Regions from separate parts of the Lelliottia sp. CFBP8978 genome, predicted to be linked through region 2. Evidence: predicted binding sites of a transcription regulator. Region 2 holds the regulator's gene; each other region holds the start of a gene.
The links. The regulator CRP, encoded in region 2, controls carbon source genes, mostly activating them, when cyclic AMP is high. The targets are predictions, from matches to a motif close to ATGTGANNNNNNTCACAT.
Positions count from the first base shown of each region.

Region 1: deoC (deoxyribose-phosphate aldolase) is a predicted target of CRP. The motif match lies at 2,545-2,562, and genes of this name have one in related genera.
Region 3: ldtB (L,D-transpeptidase) is a predicted target of CRP. The motif match lies at 3,135-3,152, and genes of this name have one in related genera.

Region 1 is NZ_CM188253.1:676,738-681,768, reverse strand. Features, by position in the region: gene deoB (phosphopentomutase) at 1-66, opposite strand, end outside; gene deoA (thymidine phosphorylase) at 129-1,451, opposite strand; gene deoC (deoxyribose-phosphate aldolase) at 1,634-2,413, opposite strand; gene SOM82_RS03180 (YjjI family glycine radical enzyme) at 2,675-4,222, shown strand; gene SOM82_RS03175 (YjjW family glycine radical enzyme activase) at 4,197-5,031, shown strand, end outside.
Region 2 is NZ_CM188253.1:4,042,037-4,047,067, forward strand. Features, by position in the region: gene SOM82_RS19070 (phosphoribulokinase) at 1-778, shown strand, start outside; gene SOM82_RS19075 (OsmC family protein) at 844-1,248, opposite strand; gene crp (cAMP-activated global transcriptional regulator CRP) at 1,559-2,191, shown strand; gene SOM82_RS19085 (YccS/YhfK family putative transporter) at 2,249-4,336, shown strand; gene argD (bifunctional acetylornithine/succinyldiaminopimelate transaminase) at 4,390-5,031, opposite strand, start outside.
Region 3 is NZ_CM188253.1:1,448,784-1,453,814, forward strand. Features, by position in the region: gene SOM82_RS06755 (PTS sugar transporter subunit IIC) at 12-1,334, shown strand; gene SOM82_RS06760 (GntR family transcriptional regulator) at 1,351-2,067, shown strand; gene ldtB (L,D-transpeptidase) at 2,115-3,035, opposite strand; gene SOM82_RS06770 (ABC-F family ATPase) at 3,259-4,854, shown strand.

The DNA.
Region 1 (5,031 bases), 1.1 Mb from region 2:
ACGTTCTGCGTCTTCTGTCGCGCCGATGCCGAATGAGTCCAGCACCATAATAAATGCACGTTTCATAATTGTTCTCCGTACTTATGTGCTTCAAAAATTCATAAAAAACCGATCAGATCAGTATATCGCTATTCGGTGATACGACGATAGACGGTTGGCGTGGTTTCGGGAGCTGTGTCGTCAAGTTTAATGGCCGCTTTCACCGCTTTGGCCGCTTCCTGCCAGCTGGCTTCGTCTTGCGCGTGGATCACCGCCAGCGGACGCTGCCCGTCAATGCTATCACCCAGACGGGCCATATCGGTAAAGCCGACGCTGTAATCAATGGTGTCCGAAGCCTGACGACGTCCGCCGCCCATCGAGACAACAGCCATGCCCAGCGCACGGGTATCCATCGCGGAGACAAAGCCTTCAGTATCGGCGTAAACCGCTTTGCTGAGCGTCGCGGTCGGTAGGTATTTTGCGTAATTTTCGACGAAATCGGTCGGACCTTTTTGGGCCGCAACCATGCGACCAAAGATATCAGCCGCTTTGCCATTATCGAGACCCGCCTGCAGTTTAGCGCGCGCCTCGGCGTCGTCTTTGGCAAGCTTGCCGGAGATCAGCATCTCAACGCACAGCGCCATCGTGACGTCGAACAGACGTGGATTTCGGTATTCACCGGTCAGGAATTGCACCGCTTCGCGCACTTCAACCGCGTTACCCGCACTTGAGGCCAGCACCTGATTCATATCGGTGAGCAGCGCAGTTGTACGTACGCCCGCGCCGTTGGCCACGCCAACAATCGCTTCAGCCAGTGCCGCAGAGAGTTCGTAGGTTGGCATGAATGCGCCACTGCCCACTTTCACGTCCATCACCAGCGCATCCAGGCCTTCCGCCAGTTTTTTGGCGAGGATCGAGGCGGTAATCAGCGGGATAGAATCGACTGTCGCGGTGATATCACGGGTGGCATAAAAACGTTTATCTGCCGGAGCAAGAGAGCTGGTCTGGCCGATAATCGCCACACCAACGTCTTTAATAATTTCGCGGAAGCGTTGGTCATCCGGGAAGATATCGAAGCCCGGAATGGCTTCCAGTTTATCGAGCGTGCCGCCGGTATGGCCCAGGCCACGCCCGGAGATCATCGGGATATAGCCGCCGCATGCCGCCACCATTGGGCCAAGCATCAGCGATGTCACATCACCCACGCCGCCGGTGGAGTGTTTGTCCACAATCGGGCCGTTGAGGTTAAGGCTTTTCCAGTCCAGGACGGTCCCTGAATCCCGCATCGCCATGGTCAGCGAGACACGTTCCGGCATCGCCATATCGTGGAAGAAAATGGTCATCGCCAGGGCGGCAATCTGCCCTTCAGAGATGGTGTTGTCACGAATACCGTTGATAAAGAAGCGGATCTCTTCGTCGCTTAATGCATGACCATCACGTTTTTTACGAATAATTTCTTGTGCGAGAAACACGGTAACCCCCGAGGAATCAGGTTAAATGCGGCGGATAAACCCGCCGCGAGAAAATATTACTCTTAATAATTCGAGTTGCAGGAGGGCGGCAAAGGAGCGAATCCCCCAGGAGCTTACACAGGTAAGTCGCTGGGGTGAGAGAGTGCAGCCAACGCACCTGCGGCCTGAAGTATGACGAGTAATTAGTAGCTGCTTGCGCTCTTACCGTCGCCGTGCCCCAGCGCTTTCAGCAGGCTTGCCAGCAGGCTGGATGCGCCAAAGCGGTAGTGACGGGAATCAGCCCAGTCGGCGCCAAACAGATCGTCAGCGATAGCCAGGAACTGCTGCGCGTCTTCTGCAGTACGCACGCCACCCGCAGGTTTGAAACCAACGGTTTTAGAAACGCCCATGTCGCGAATCACTTCCATCATGATGCGTGCGCTTTCTGGCGTGGCATTGACCGGCACTTTACCGGTAGACGTTTTGATAAAGTCCGCACCGGCTTTGATAGAGATTTCAGACGCTTGACGAATAAGCCGCTCTTCTTTCAGCTCACCGGTTTCGATGATCACTTTCAGCAATACGTTTGCTTTAGCACAGGCGTCTTTACACGCTTTCACCAGATCAAAACCGACCTGCTCGTTGCCGGCGATCAGCGCGCGGTACGGGAACACCACGTCAACTTCATCGGCACCGTAGGCGATCGCCGCGCGGGTTTCTGCCAGCGCGATCTCGATGTCGTCGTTACCGTGTGGGAAGTTTGTCACAGTGGCGATGCGCACATCCGGCGTGCCCTGCTCTTTCAGAGTCTTACGTGCAATCGGGATAAAACGCGGGTAGATACAGATAGCGGCAGTGTTGCCTACTGGCGTTTTCGCCTGATGACACAATGCGATCACTTTTTCATTGGTGTCGTCATCGTTCAGGGTGGTCAGGTCCATCAGTTTCAACGCGCGCAGGCTGCTTGCGGTTAAATCGGTCATAACATTCTCCAACGGCATCGCCGTATAAATTTTCACCGTGCGGGTCTGTGAGTATTCTAACATTCACCCGCATTCACACTTCGACATTCATCACAGTTAATGAAAACTGCGTACAAATTTGCATTACTGTAATGAGATCAACTTCAAATTTTACTCTTGAATCTGCTGACTAAAACAGCAATCACCCACGTCTGATCAATAGACCCGATGTGATGACTTCCTACAATCTGCCCATCATCCGCAGAATATAAGGAAGCGAACATGTCCACCTCCGGTCTCGATGCTATGCAACAACGTTGCCAGCAAATTGTGACAAGCCCGGTACTGACGCCTGAGCAAAAACGCCATTTTCTGGCGCTGGAAGCGGAAAACAATCTGCCCTATCCCTCCCTGTCATCCGTAGCTCGTGCCGCGCTGGACGAGGGTTTCATTTGCGACATGTTTGAAGGCCATGCGCCTTTCAAGCCACGCTACGTTCTGCCGGACTACGCCAGGTTCCTGGCAAACGGCTCGGAGTGGTTAGAGCTGGAAGGGGCAAAAGACCTTGATGACGCCCTTTCATTACTCACTATCCTCTATCACCATGTTCCATCCGTCACATCCATGCCCGTGTTTCTCGGCCATCTCGACGCGTTGCTGCAACCGTATGTTAGAATTCTAACACAAGAAGACATTGATAGCCGAATAAAACGTTTCTGGCGTTATCTCGACAGAACCCTGCCCGATGCCTTTATGCATGCCAACATCGGCCCGGCGGATACGCCTGTCACTCGTGCGATTTTACGTGCTGATGCAGAGCTAAAGCAGGTCGCGCCTAACCTCACGTTCATTTACGATCCGGAAATCACCCCTGACGATCTGCTACTGACGGTGGCAAAAAACATTTGCGAATGCAGTAAACCGCATATTTCCAACGGCCCGATGAATGATAAAATTTTCACAAAAGGTCGTTATGGCGTGGTGAGTTGTTACAACTCCCTGCCGCTCGCGGGCGGTGGCAGCACGCTGGTTCGCCTGAATCTCAAGGCCATCGCGCAGGCCAGTGAATCAGTGGATGATTTCTTTACCCGCACGCTACCGCACTACTGTCAGCAGCAAATGGAGATCATTGATGCGCGCTGTGATTTCCTTTATCAGCAATCTGGCTTCTTTGAGAATAGCTTCCTGGTGAAAGAGGGGCTGATTGATGCAGATCGTTTCGTGCCGATGTTTGGCATGTACGGCCTGGCTGAAGCCGTGAATACGCTATGTGAAAAAGCCGGTCTCGACGGGCGATATGGCAAAGATGAGCAGGCCAATACGCTGGGTTATCGCATCAGTGAACAGCTCGCGGAATTTGTTGAAAATACGCCGGTGAAACACGGCTGGAAGCAGCGCGCCATGCTGCATGCCCAGTCGGGTATCAGCTCCGATTCCGGCACCACGCCAGGAGCACGCCTGCCCTATGGCGATGAACCTGACCCCATCAGCCATCTGCTGGCCGTTGCCCCTCATCACAAACACTACACGTCCGGCATCAGCGATATTCTGACGCTGGATGAAACCATCAAACGTAATCCGCAGGCGGTAGTACAGCTTTGCCTGGGTGCGTTCAGGGCGGGTATGCGCGAGTTTACCGCTAATGTCGCCGGGAACGATCTGGTGCGCGTTACCGGGTATATGGTGCGCTTGTCAGATCTGGAAAAATATCGTGCTGAGGGTTCACGCACCAACACCACCTGGCTTGGGGAAGAGGCTGCGCGAAATACCCGAATCCTTGAACGTCAGTCGCGGGTGATCAGCCATGAACAGCAGATGCGCTTTAGTTAGTCAGATTATCCCGTTTTCCTGCGTGGACGGGCCAGGCAGCCGCCTGTCTCTGTTCCTGCAAGGGTGTAATCTGCGCTGCAAAACCTGCCACAATCCGTGGACAATCGGTCGCTGCAATGACTGTGGCAACTGCGTCATACATTGTCCGCACGATGCGCTGAGCATTCAGGCCGGTCGCGTCTGGTGGCAGGAAAAGGCGTGTCAGAGTTGCGACACCTGTTTACGCCTGTGTCCACACCAGGCGACCCCGATGGCACAGCGCTTCAGCGTGGAGGAGATACTCGGGCAGATCCGCACCGTCGCGCCCTTTATCGAAGGCATTACCGTCAGCGGCGGCGAGGCCACCACCCAGCTGCCGTTTTTGCTGGCGCTGTTTCACGCGGTGAAAGCCGACGCGGCCCTAAAGCATTTAACCTGTCTGGTGGACAGTAACGGTCTACTCAGTGAAACCGGCTGGCAAAAACTGTTGCCGGTTTTTGAGGGAGCCATGCTGGATCTGAAAGCGTGGAACAATGAGCATCATCGTTTCCTGACCGGACGTGAAAACCCGCAGATTAAACACAGTATCCGCTGGCTGGCCGATCGTCATCGGCTGGCAGAGTTACGCCTGCTGGTTATTCCTGAACACAGTGATTATCTGCAGCATCTGGGGCCCCTGAGCGCATTTATCCGCGCACTGGGCGATGTCCCGGTGCGGATCAATGCGTTTCATGCGCACGGCGTTTATGGTGAAGCAGCCTCGTGGCGTAGCGCCACGGCTGACGATATCGAACCGCTGGCGCAAGCGCTGGAAAAACGGCAGATCAGGG
Region 2 (5,031 bases):
ACTCAATTTGCATGCTGCCGAAGTTGAAGGTGACAGCTTTCACCGCTATACCCGTCCGGAAATGGATATGGCGATTCGCAAGGCCCGCGATTCAGGGAAGCACATCAGCTATTTCGGCCCTGATGCGAACGATTTCGGCCTGCTGGAACAAACCTTTATTGATTACGGCCACACCGGTAAAGGTCAGTCGCGCAAGTATCTGCATACCTACGATGAAGCCGTCCCATGGAACCAGGTTCCGGGTACGTTTACGCCGTGGCAGCCGCTGCCGGAACCCACCGATGTCCTGTTCTACGAAGGATTGCATGGCGGCGTAGTGACACCCCAGCATGACGTGGCGCGCCATGTTGATCTGCTGGTGGGCGTGGTGCCGATTGTCAATCTGGAGTGGATCCAGAAGCTGACCCGTGACATGAGCGAACGCGGCCATTCCCGTGAAGCGGTGATGGATTCTGTCGTGCGCTCAATGGAAGATTACATCAACTATCTGACACCACAGTTTTCACGAACCCACATCAACTTCCAGCGCGTTCCGACGGTGGACACCTCAAACCCGTTCGCAGCAAAAACCATTCCGTCACTGGACGAGAGTTTTGTGGTGATCCACTTCCGCAATCTGGAAGACATTGATTACCCCTGGCTGCTGGCGATGCTGCAGGGCTCATTTATTTCCCACATCAATACATTGGTGGTCCCGGGCGGGAAGATGGGTCTGGCGATGGAGCTGATTATGATGCCGCTGGTGCAGCGACTGATGGAAGGCAAGAAGATCGAGTAACCCTATTCCCTCTCCCCGTGCAGAGGGTCACGATGAGGGCATCGGTGCGCACGATGCCCCATCAGTCAGCCTTCGATCACATCATACGAATGCGTGATTTTCACCGCTTTTTCCAGCATTAACGCCACAGAGCAGTACTTCTCGGCAGAGAGATCGACCGCGCGGGAAACCGCCGCATCCTTCAGATCTTTCCCGGTCACGATAAAGTGCAAATTGATATGCGTGAACAGGCGCGGGGCCTCTTCGCGACGCTCGGAGGTCAGCTTCACTTCGCAGTCCGTCACCTCATGGCGACCCTTTTGCAGAATCGAAACCACGTCGATTGCGCTACAGCCGCCGGCGGCCATCAGCACAACTTCCATCGGGCTTGGCGCTTTATCACCGGAGTTACCATCCATCAAAATCTGGTGTCCGGAAGCGGATTCACCGAGGAACGTTAAACCTTCAACCCATTTCACACGCGCTTGCATATTCATTAACTCCGACGTTGCAATTTTCCGAACAGATTACGCGCGCGTTACAATTCTCGCAACGGAAGACGACCTGCGTCATGCTGAAGCGAGACACCAGGAGACACGCGGCGAAAGCTATGCTAAAACACTCTGGATGCTACAGTAATACATTGACGTTACACATGTATGCAGAGGACATCAAACATTACTGGCTGCGAAACAAAATGACAGCCGCATTCCCAGGTACGGGGAAGAATTCGATTGCAACCCCAGAGTCAGGATGCGATTTATGACTCTGGTGACAGCTTATAACAGAGGATAACAGCGCATGGTGCTTGGCAAACCGCAAACAGACCCGACTCTCGAATGGTTCTTGTCTCATTGCCACATTCATAAGTACCCATCGAAGAGCACGCTGATTCACCAGGGTGAAAAAGCGGAAACGTTGTATTACATCGTCAAAGGCTCGGTGGCAGTGCTGATTAAGGATGAAGAAGGGAAAGAAATGATCCTTTCTTATCTGAACCAGGGTGATTTCATCGGTGAACTGGGCCTGTTTGAAGAAGGCCAGGAACGTAGCGCCTGGGTACGTGCAAAAACCGCGTGTGAAGTCGCCGAAATCTCCTACAAGAAATTCCGTCAGTTGATCCAGGTGAATCCGGATATTCTGATGCGTCTTTCTTCGCAGATGGCTCGCCGCCTGCAGGTCACTTCCGAGAAAGTGGGTAACCTTGCCTTCCTGGACGTGACAGGCCGCATCGCACAGACATTGCTGAACCTGGCGAAACAGCCTGACGCCATGACCCACCCGGACGGTATGCAAATTAAAATTACCCGTCAGGAAATTGGTCAGATCGTCGGGTGTTCTCGTGAGACCGTTGGCCGTATCCTGAAAATGCTGGAAGATCAGAATCTGATCTCCGCCCACGGTAAAACTATCGTGGTTTACGGAACGCGTTAATTCCGGTCAGACGGCGTGCCATCGCAAGGTGTCACGCCGTTTTTGTCTCTGGCAACCATGTGGCGCAGGCTGATTTATCACCCGGAAGTTAACTACGCACTTCGGCAAACGCTGGTGTTATGTCTCCCCGTGGCTGTCGGTCTGATTCTCGGCCAACTGCAACATGGTCTGCTGTTCTCTCTCGTGCCTGCCTGCTGTAACATCGCCGGTCTGGACACCCCGCATAAGCGCTTTTTCAAACGTCTGATTATTGGCGGCAGTTTGTTTGCCGGTTGCAGCCTCGCCGTGCAGCTCTTACTTGCCCGCGACATTCCTCTGCCGCTGATTTTAACCGTGCTGGCGATGACGCTCGGCGTCACCGCGGAGATCAGTTCGCTTCATGCGCGCCTGCTGCCCGCATCGCTCATCGCCGCGATTTTCACCCTTAGCCTTGCCGGAAATATGCCCATCTGGGAGCCGCTGCTGATCTATGCCCTCGGCACGTTGTGGTACGGATTGTTCAACTGGTTCTGGTTCTGGATGTGGCGCGAACAGCCCTTACGCGAATCCCTGAGCCTGCTGTACGTCCAGCTCGCGGAGTATTGCGAAGCAAAATACACCTTGCTGACGCAACATACCGATCCGGAAAAGTCGCTGCCGCCGCTGCTCACTCGCCAGCAAAAGGTGGTGGATCTGATTAGCCAGTGCTACCAGCAGCTCCATATGCTGGCCGCCAATAAGAATCATGAATACAAGCGGCTGCTGCGCACGTTTCAGGTCGGGCTGGATCTTCAGGAGCATATTTCCGTCAGCCTGCATTATCCTGCCGAGGTGCAAAAACTGGTGGAGCGCAGCCACGCCGAAGCGGTGATCCGCTGGAATGCGCAAACGGTCGCCGCGCGCCTGCGGGTACTGGCTGACGATATTCTGTACCACCGCTACCCCACGCGCTTTACGATGGAAAAACAGCTGGGCGCGCTGGAGAAAATCGCACGTCAGCATCCGGACAATCCGGTCGGGCAGTTCTGCGCCTGGCACTTTAGCCGCATCGCGCGCGTGCTCCGCACCCAGCGCCCCCTCTATTCCCGCGACCTGATGGCCGATAAGCAAAAACGCCTGCCGTTGCTGCCAGCGTTAAAAAGCTATTTGTCCCTGAAATCCTCGGCCCTGCGCAATGCGGCGCGGATCAGCGTAATGCTCAGCATTGCCAGCCTGATGGGCATGGCGCTGCATCTACCGAAACCCTACTGGATTTTAATGACGGTGCTGTTTGTCACGCAAAATGGCTACGGCGCCACCCGCGTGCGGATCCTGCACCGGGCAGCGGGCACGGTCGCAGGACTGGTGATTGCTGGCATAACGCTGCACTTCCACGTACCGGACGGCTTCGCCCTGGCAGGAATGCTGGTGATCACCCTCGTGGGTTATCTGATTATCCGCAAAAACTACGGCTGGGCGATGGTCGGATTTACCGTCACGGCGGTGTATACCCTGCAATTGCTCACGCTGAACGGCGAACAGTATATTGTCGCGCGACTGGTGGATACGTTGATTGGCTGTCTGATCGCCTTTGGCGGCATGGTCTGGCTGTGGCCCCAGTGGCAGAGTGGGCTGTTGCGACAGAATGCGCACGATGCGCTGGAGGCCGATCAGCAGGCGATTCGCCTTATTCTGAGCGACGATCCGCAGCCTTCCCCGCTGGCCTATCAGCGCATGAAGGTCAATCAGGCCCATAACGCGCTGTTTAACTCCCTCAATCAGGCGATGCAGGAGCCGGGCTTTAATTCCCATTATCTGGCGGATATGAAGCTGTGGGTCACCCATAGCCAGTTTATCGTCGAGCATATCAATGCCATGACCACGCTGGCACGCGAGCATGCGATGCTGACGCCGGACCTGGCGCAGCGCTATTTGCAGTCGTGTGAAATTGCGCTGCAGCGATGCCAGCAGCGTCTGGAGTATGACGCGCCGGGGGAATCCGGAGACTCTAACATTCTTGAAGCACCGGAAACGCTCACCTGGGGCCCTATGAGCACGCTGGAACAGCATTTACAGCGCGTTCTGGGACATCTGAACACCATGCACACCATTTCGTCGGTCGCATGGCGTCAGCGCCCGCATCACGGCATTTGGCTGACGCGGATTATGCGCCGTAAGGCGTCGTAAGTTTTGCGGCTCCGTATTCCGGGACAAAACCAAGCCGCTACCTGGCGACTCCATTAGCCCTGAACGATCTTCTTCACCGCACTGGCAAAACGCGTCATCCCGGCTTCGATATCCTGCTCTTCCACCACCAGCGACGGCGCAAAGCGCATTACATCTGGGCCGGCATTCAGTACCATCACCCCTTCGTGCGCAGCCGCATGGAGGAAGTCACGCGCGCGGCCTTTATACTGCGGCTTCAGTTCCGCACCGACTAACAGTCCCATGCCGCGAATATCGCTGAACACGTCGTACTGTGCGTCGATCTTCTGAAGATGCTGCACAAACTGCTCGCGCTTCGCGTTGACGCCGTTCAGCACTTCCGGGGTGTTGATAATATCGAACGCCGCTCCGGCAATCGCGCACGCCAGCGGGTTGCCGCCATAAGTGGAACCGTGAGAGCCGACGTGGAAGGCTGATGCGATCTCTTGCGTCGTCAGTACGGCGCTCACCGGGAAACCGCCGCCCAGGGCTTTCGCACTGGTCAGAATATCCGGCGTTACACCATAGTGCATATACGCAAACAGATCGCCGGTACGCCCCATTCCACTTTGCACCTCATCAAACACCAGCAGCGCCTGATGCGCATCGCACAGCGCGCGCAGGCCTTTCAGGAACTCTGGCGTTGCGGCGGTTACGCCGCCCTCACCCTGGATCGG
Region 3 (5,031 bases), 1.9 Mb from region 2:
GAATATCCGCTATGTCTGAAACAAAAATAACGCCAAATATGCAGTCCTTTGTTGATAAATTTGTTGAGTTCTCAGCGCGCCTGGCAAACCAGGTTCACTTACGTTCCTTGCGCGACGCCTTTGCCACCGTGATGCCCATCTTTATTCTCGCGGGCCTGGCGGTACTGGTGAATAACGTGGTGTTTCCGTGGGTGTTTGAAGGTGAAACGCTCGCCCAGTTCAAGGTGTGGGGCGAGGCGATAATCAATGGCACGCTCAATATTGCGGCGCTGTTGCTAGCCCCGATGATTGCCTGGTCGCTGGCGCGCAACAAAGATTTCGACAATCCGGTCTCGGCAGTGGTTATCGCGGTGAGCAGTTTCATCATTATGATGCCGATGCAGTTGCAACTGGTGCCTGTCGGCAGTCAGACCACGGTGAATGTCACGCAGGTGCTGACGTTTGCCAATATTGGTTCGACAGGGATTTTCGCTGGCGTGCTGATCGGCCTGATCTCCACTGAAGTGTTTATCGCCATTTCACGTTTGAAGGCGTTGCATATTTCGCTGGGTGAGAATGTCCCGCCTGCGGTCAGTAAATCGTTTACGGCGCTGATCCCGACTATCATCACGCTCTCCCTGTTTGCCGTCATTGCCGCACTGCTGGCCAATGTCCTGCATACGGATCTTATTCACCTGATAACGACCTTCATCCAGCAGCCGTTGCGCTTAATCAACACCAGTCTGCCAGGGACTATTTTTATCTACAGTTTTGGTAATTTCCTGTTTACCCTTGGGATTCATCAATCGGTGGTGAACAGCGTGATTCTGGAACCGTTCCTGTTAATCAACACTAATGAGAACATGCTGGCTTTCGCCAGCGGGCAGCCGATACCGCATATCATCAATAATATCTTTGTGCCGACGTTTGGGATGGTGGGCGGGACCGGGAGCACGATCTCCCTGCTGATTGCGATTTTCATCTTCTCGCGGCAACAGTCTGCTAAACAGGTGGCGCGTTTGTCACTGGCGCCGGGTCTGTTCAATATCAACGAGCCGGTGATCTTTGGCCTGCCGATTGTCTTTAACTTACCGCTGATGATCCCGTTTGTGCTGTTACCCGCGATTGGCATCTACTTTGCCTGGCTTTGTACCACGCTCGGACTGATGTCACGCTGCGTGGTGATGATCCCGTGGACCACGCCGCCGATCTTAAGCGCCTGGCTGGCGACGGCGGGGGACTGGCGGGCGGTGGTGGTGCAGTTGGCAATCATCATTTTTGGTGTATTCTTCTACCTGCCTTTCCTCAAGATTGCCGAGAGGGTGGCGTTAAAAAACAGTGCGATAGCGGATTAATCAAAAGGAAAAGGCGATGGCGGCGAAGTACATCACCATAGCGCGGGAAATCAAGAAACGCATCATCAGCCAGCAGTATGCCGCCAATGAACCGCTGCCGGATCAGTTTGCGCTGGCGGCGGAGTTTAGCACCAGTCGGATGACCATTCAGCAGGCGATGCGCCAGCTGATTGTTGAGGGGCTGGTCTATACCCGACAGGGGCAGGGGACTTTTATTCGCAAAAACTTCCTGCAGCTCTCGCAATGGGATCTCTCCGGCAGCGACTACTTTGGCGCGACCAAAACCTGGGAACATCTCGGTACGGTGAGCAGCCAGGTCGTGCATTTCGAACTGCGCTTTCCGAACGAGAAAGAGCAGTCGTCCCTGATGATAAACGCCGATACGCCGATCTATGATTTTATCCGCCTGCGTTTGCTGAACGGCGAGCCGATGTCGCTCGATTCCACCGTCATGCCGCTCAATCTGGTGCCGGGGCTGAATAAGACCCATCTTGAAAGCTCGGTATTCCAGTATGTTCAGGACACGCTGGGGCTGAAGATCATGGGATCGTATCGTGTGGTGCGGGCGTTAAAACCCAACGCGCTGGATATGCAGCATCTGGTGTGTGAGCAGACCGACCCGGTGCTGGAGGTCGAGCAGGTGATCTATCTGGAGGATGGCACGCCGCTGGAATACGCCCACTGCCATTATCGTTACGATCACGGCGGGATCGTCATCGTGAATAACGGCTAATAAAAAAGCGGGCTCATTAGCCCGCTTTTTTGATGCTGCAATCGCTATCAGTTCAAACGTACCGGCATACCGGAACGATTCTGTACCGCCTGATCCACAATGGTGGTTTCAACGTCAGCCTGGCTGGTGACAGCCTGCACGTTGCTCTTCAGCGTAATCGGTACGATCTCGTTATTGTTAATCTGATCTTCGCTGGTGGACAGCGGATTGTGGACTTCGATATAGCGGCTGCCATCAGGCTCGGAGGTCGCTTTCACCGGCTCGTTGATAAACTGGACGCGAGTCCCGACCGGCACATTCTCGAACAGGAACTTGATATCGTCGTTACGCAGACGCACACAGCCGTGGCTCACGCGCAGGCCGATACCAAAGTTGGCGTTGGTGCCGTGAATCGCATACAGACGGCCAATGTACAGCGCGTACAGACCCATAGGGTTGTCCGGGCCCGCAGGAACAACGGCTGGCAACGGCTCGCCCGCAGCGATGTACTCGGCGTGCATCTTGGCGGTTGGCGTCCAGGTTGGGCCGGCTTTCTTACGTTCTACTTTGGTGGTCCAGTTCAGCGGGGTGTCTTTGCCCAACTGACCAATACCGATTGGCAGAACGATCACCGTGTTGGTGCCTTTAGGGTAGTAATACAGGCGCATTTCGGCGCTGTTGATCACAATACCTTCCTGGACGGTGTCCGGCAGGATCAGCTGCTGAGGAATATTCAGCACGGTACCGGCTTTTGGCAGATACGGGTCTACGCCCGGGTTAGCCTCCAGTATGTTGGACAGGCCCAACTGGTACTCGGCGGCGTAATATTCCAGCGGCTGGGTGTTCCCTTCCGGAACGATCACCACCTGGTTTTGACCCACCAGACGGCTACCGTCTGTCGGCAGCGGATAAGTCACCGCAGAAGCGGTATTGCAAAAACCTACTACGGCTAACGCCGCCGCAAAAAGCGTTGATAATTTCATATTCATGTTATGCGAGGTATCTTTGCCACTCTGGCGATTAGTTGATGAGTCTGAATCATTGATTGGAGCGCATTATATGTGCATTCCCTCGCGCATGGAATTCAGATGTGTACGAAATCACATTTTTTTCGATTTTGTTAAAGTTTAGTGGGTTGTTGCAACACGGGATCTCATTTCGGAATTGTGGCATAATGCCGTGTTTATCACACTTTTTCGCAGGAATCTCCCCGTGTTAGTTACCAGCAACGTCACTATGCAGTTTGGCAGTAAGCCGCTGTTCGAAAACATTTCCGTCAAATTTGGCGGCGGCAACCGTTACGGCCTGATTGGTGCCAACGGTAGCGGAAAATCCACCTTTATGAAGATTCTCGGCGGCGATTTAGAGCCGACGCTGGGCAACGTGTCGCTCGATCCAAACGAGCGCCTCGGTAAGCTGCGTCAGGATCAGTTCGCCTTTGAAGAGTTTTCAGTGCTCGATACCGTGATCATGGGACACGGGGAACTGTGGGAAGTGAAGCAGGAGCGCGACCGCATTTATGGTCTGGCAGAAATGAGCGAAGAAGACGGCTATAAAGTGGCCGATCTCGAAGTACTCTACGGCGAAATGGACGGCTATTCCGCCGAATCCCGTGCCGGTGAACTGCTGCTTGGGGTCGGTATTCCGGTTGAGCAACACTACGGTCTGATGAGCGAAGTGGCGCCAGGCTGGAAGCTGCGTGTGCTGTTGGCGCAGGCGCTGTTCTCTAACCCGGACATTCTGCTGCTCGACGAACCAACGAACAACCTGGACATCGATACCATTCGCTGGCTGGAACAGACGCTGAACGACCGTGACAGCACCATGATCATCATTTCGCACGACCGTCACTTCCTGAACATGGTCTGCACCCACATGGCCGATCTGGACTACGGCGAGCTGCGCGTTTATCCGGGCAACTACGACGAATACATGACGGCGGCAACGCAGGCGCGCGAACGTCTGCTGGCGGATAACGCCAAGAAAAAAGCGCAGATCGCCGACTTGCAATCGTTTGTGAGCCGCTTCAGCGCCAACGCCTCTAAATCGCGCCAGGCCACTTCTCGCGCGCGTCAGATTGATAAGATCAAGCTGGACGAAGTGAAAGCGTCCAGCCGTCAGAACCCGTTCATCCGCTTTGAGCAGGACAAGAAATTGTTCCGTAACGCGCTGGAAGTTGAAGCGCTGGCGAAAGGTTTTGATAACGGTCCGCTGTTCAAAAAATTCAACCTGCTGCTGGAAGTGGGCGAGAAAATCGCGGTTCTGGGTGCGAACGGCGTGGGTAAATCTACCCTGCTGAAAACGCTGGTCGGTGAACTGACGCCGGATAGCGGTACCGTGAAGTGGTCCGAGAATGCGCAGCTGGGCTACTATGCGCAGGATCACGAATACGAATTCGAAAACGATTTGACGGTCTTTGACTGGATGAGCCAGTGGAAGCAGGAAGGCGACGACGAGCAGGCTGTTCGCGGTATCCTTGGCCGTCTGCTGTTCAGCCAGGATGATATCAAGAAGCCCGCCAAAGTCCTGTCCGGTGGTGAAAAAGGGCGCATGCTGTTCGGTAAGCTGATGATGGAAAAACCCAATATCCTGGTGATGGATGAACCGACTAACCACCTGGATATGGAATCTATCGAATCGCTGAACATGGCGCTGGAGATGTATCAGGGCACGCTGATCTTCGTTTCCCACGACCGTGAGTTTGTGAGCTCGCTGGCAACCCGCGTGATTGAGATTACGCCGGAGCGCATCGTGGACTTCACCGGTAACTACGAAGATTACCTGCGCAGTAAAGGCATCGACGGTTAATTTCCCGTCGTCTTTCACGCTGCAGATGCGTTGGCTTCACCTGTTCACCCCGGTCACTTACTTATGTAAGCTCCCGGGGATTCACAGGTTTGCCGCCTTCCTGCAACGCGAAATATTTAGGGAAAGGCGTCGTGCTTTTGTTGCCTCACCCGATGGAGAGAAGGGACCGCCCGGTGC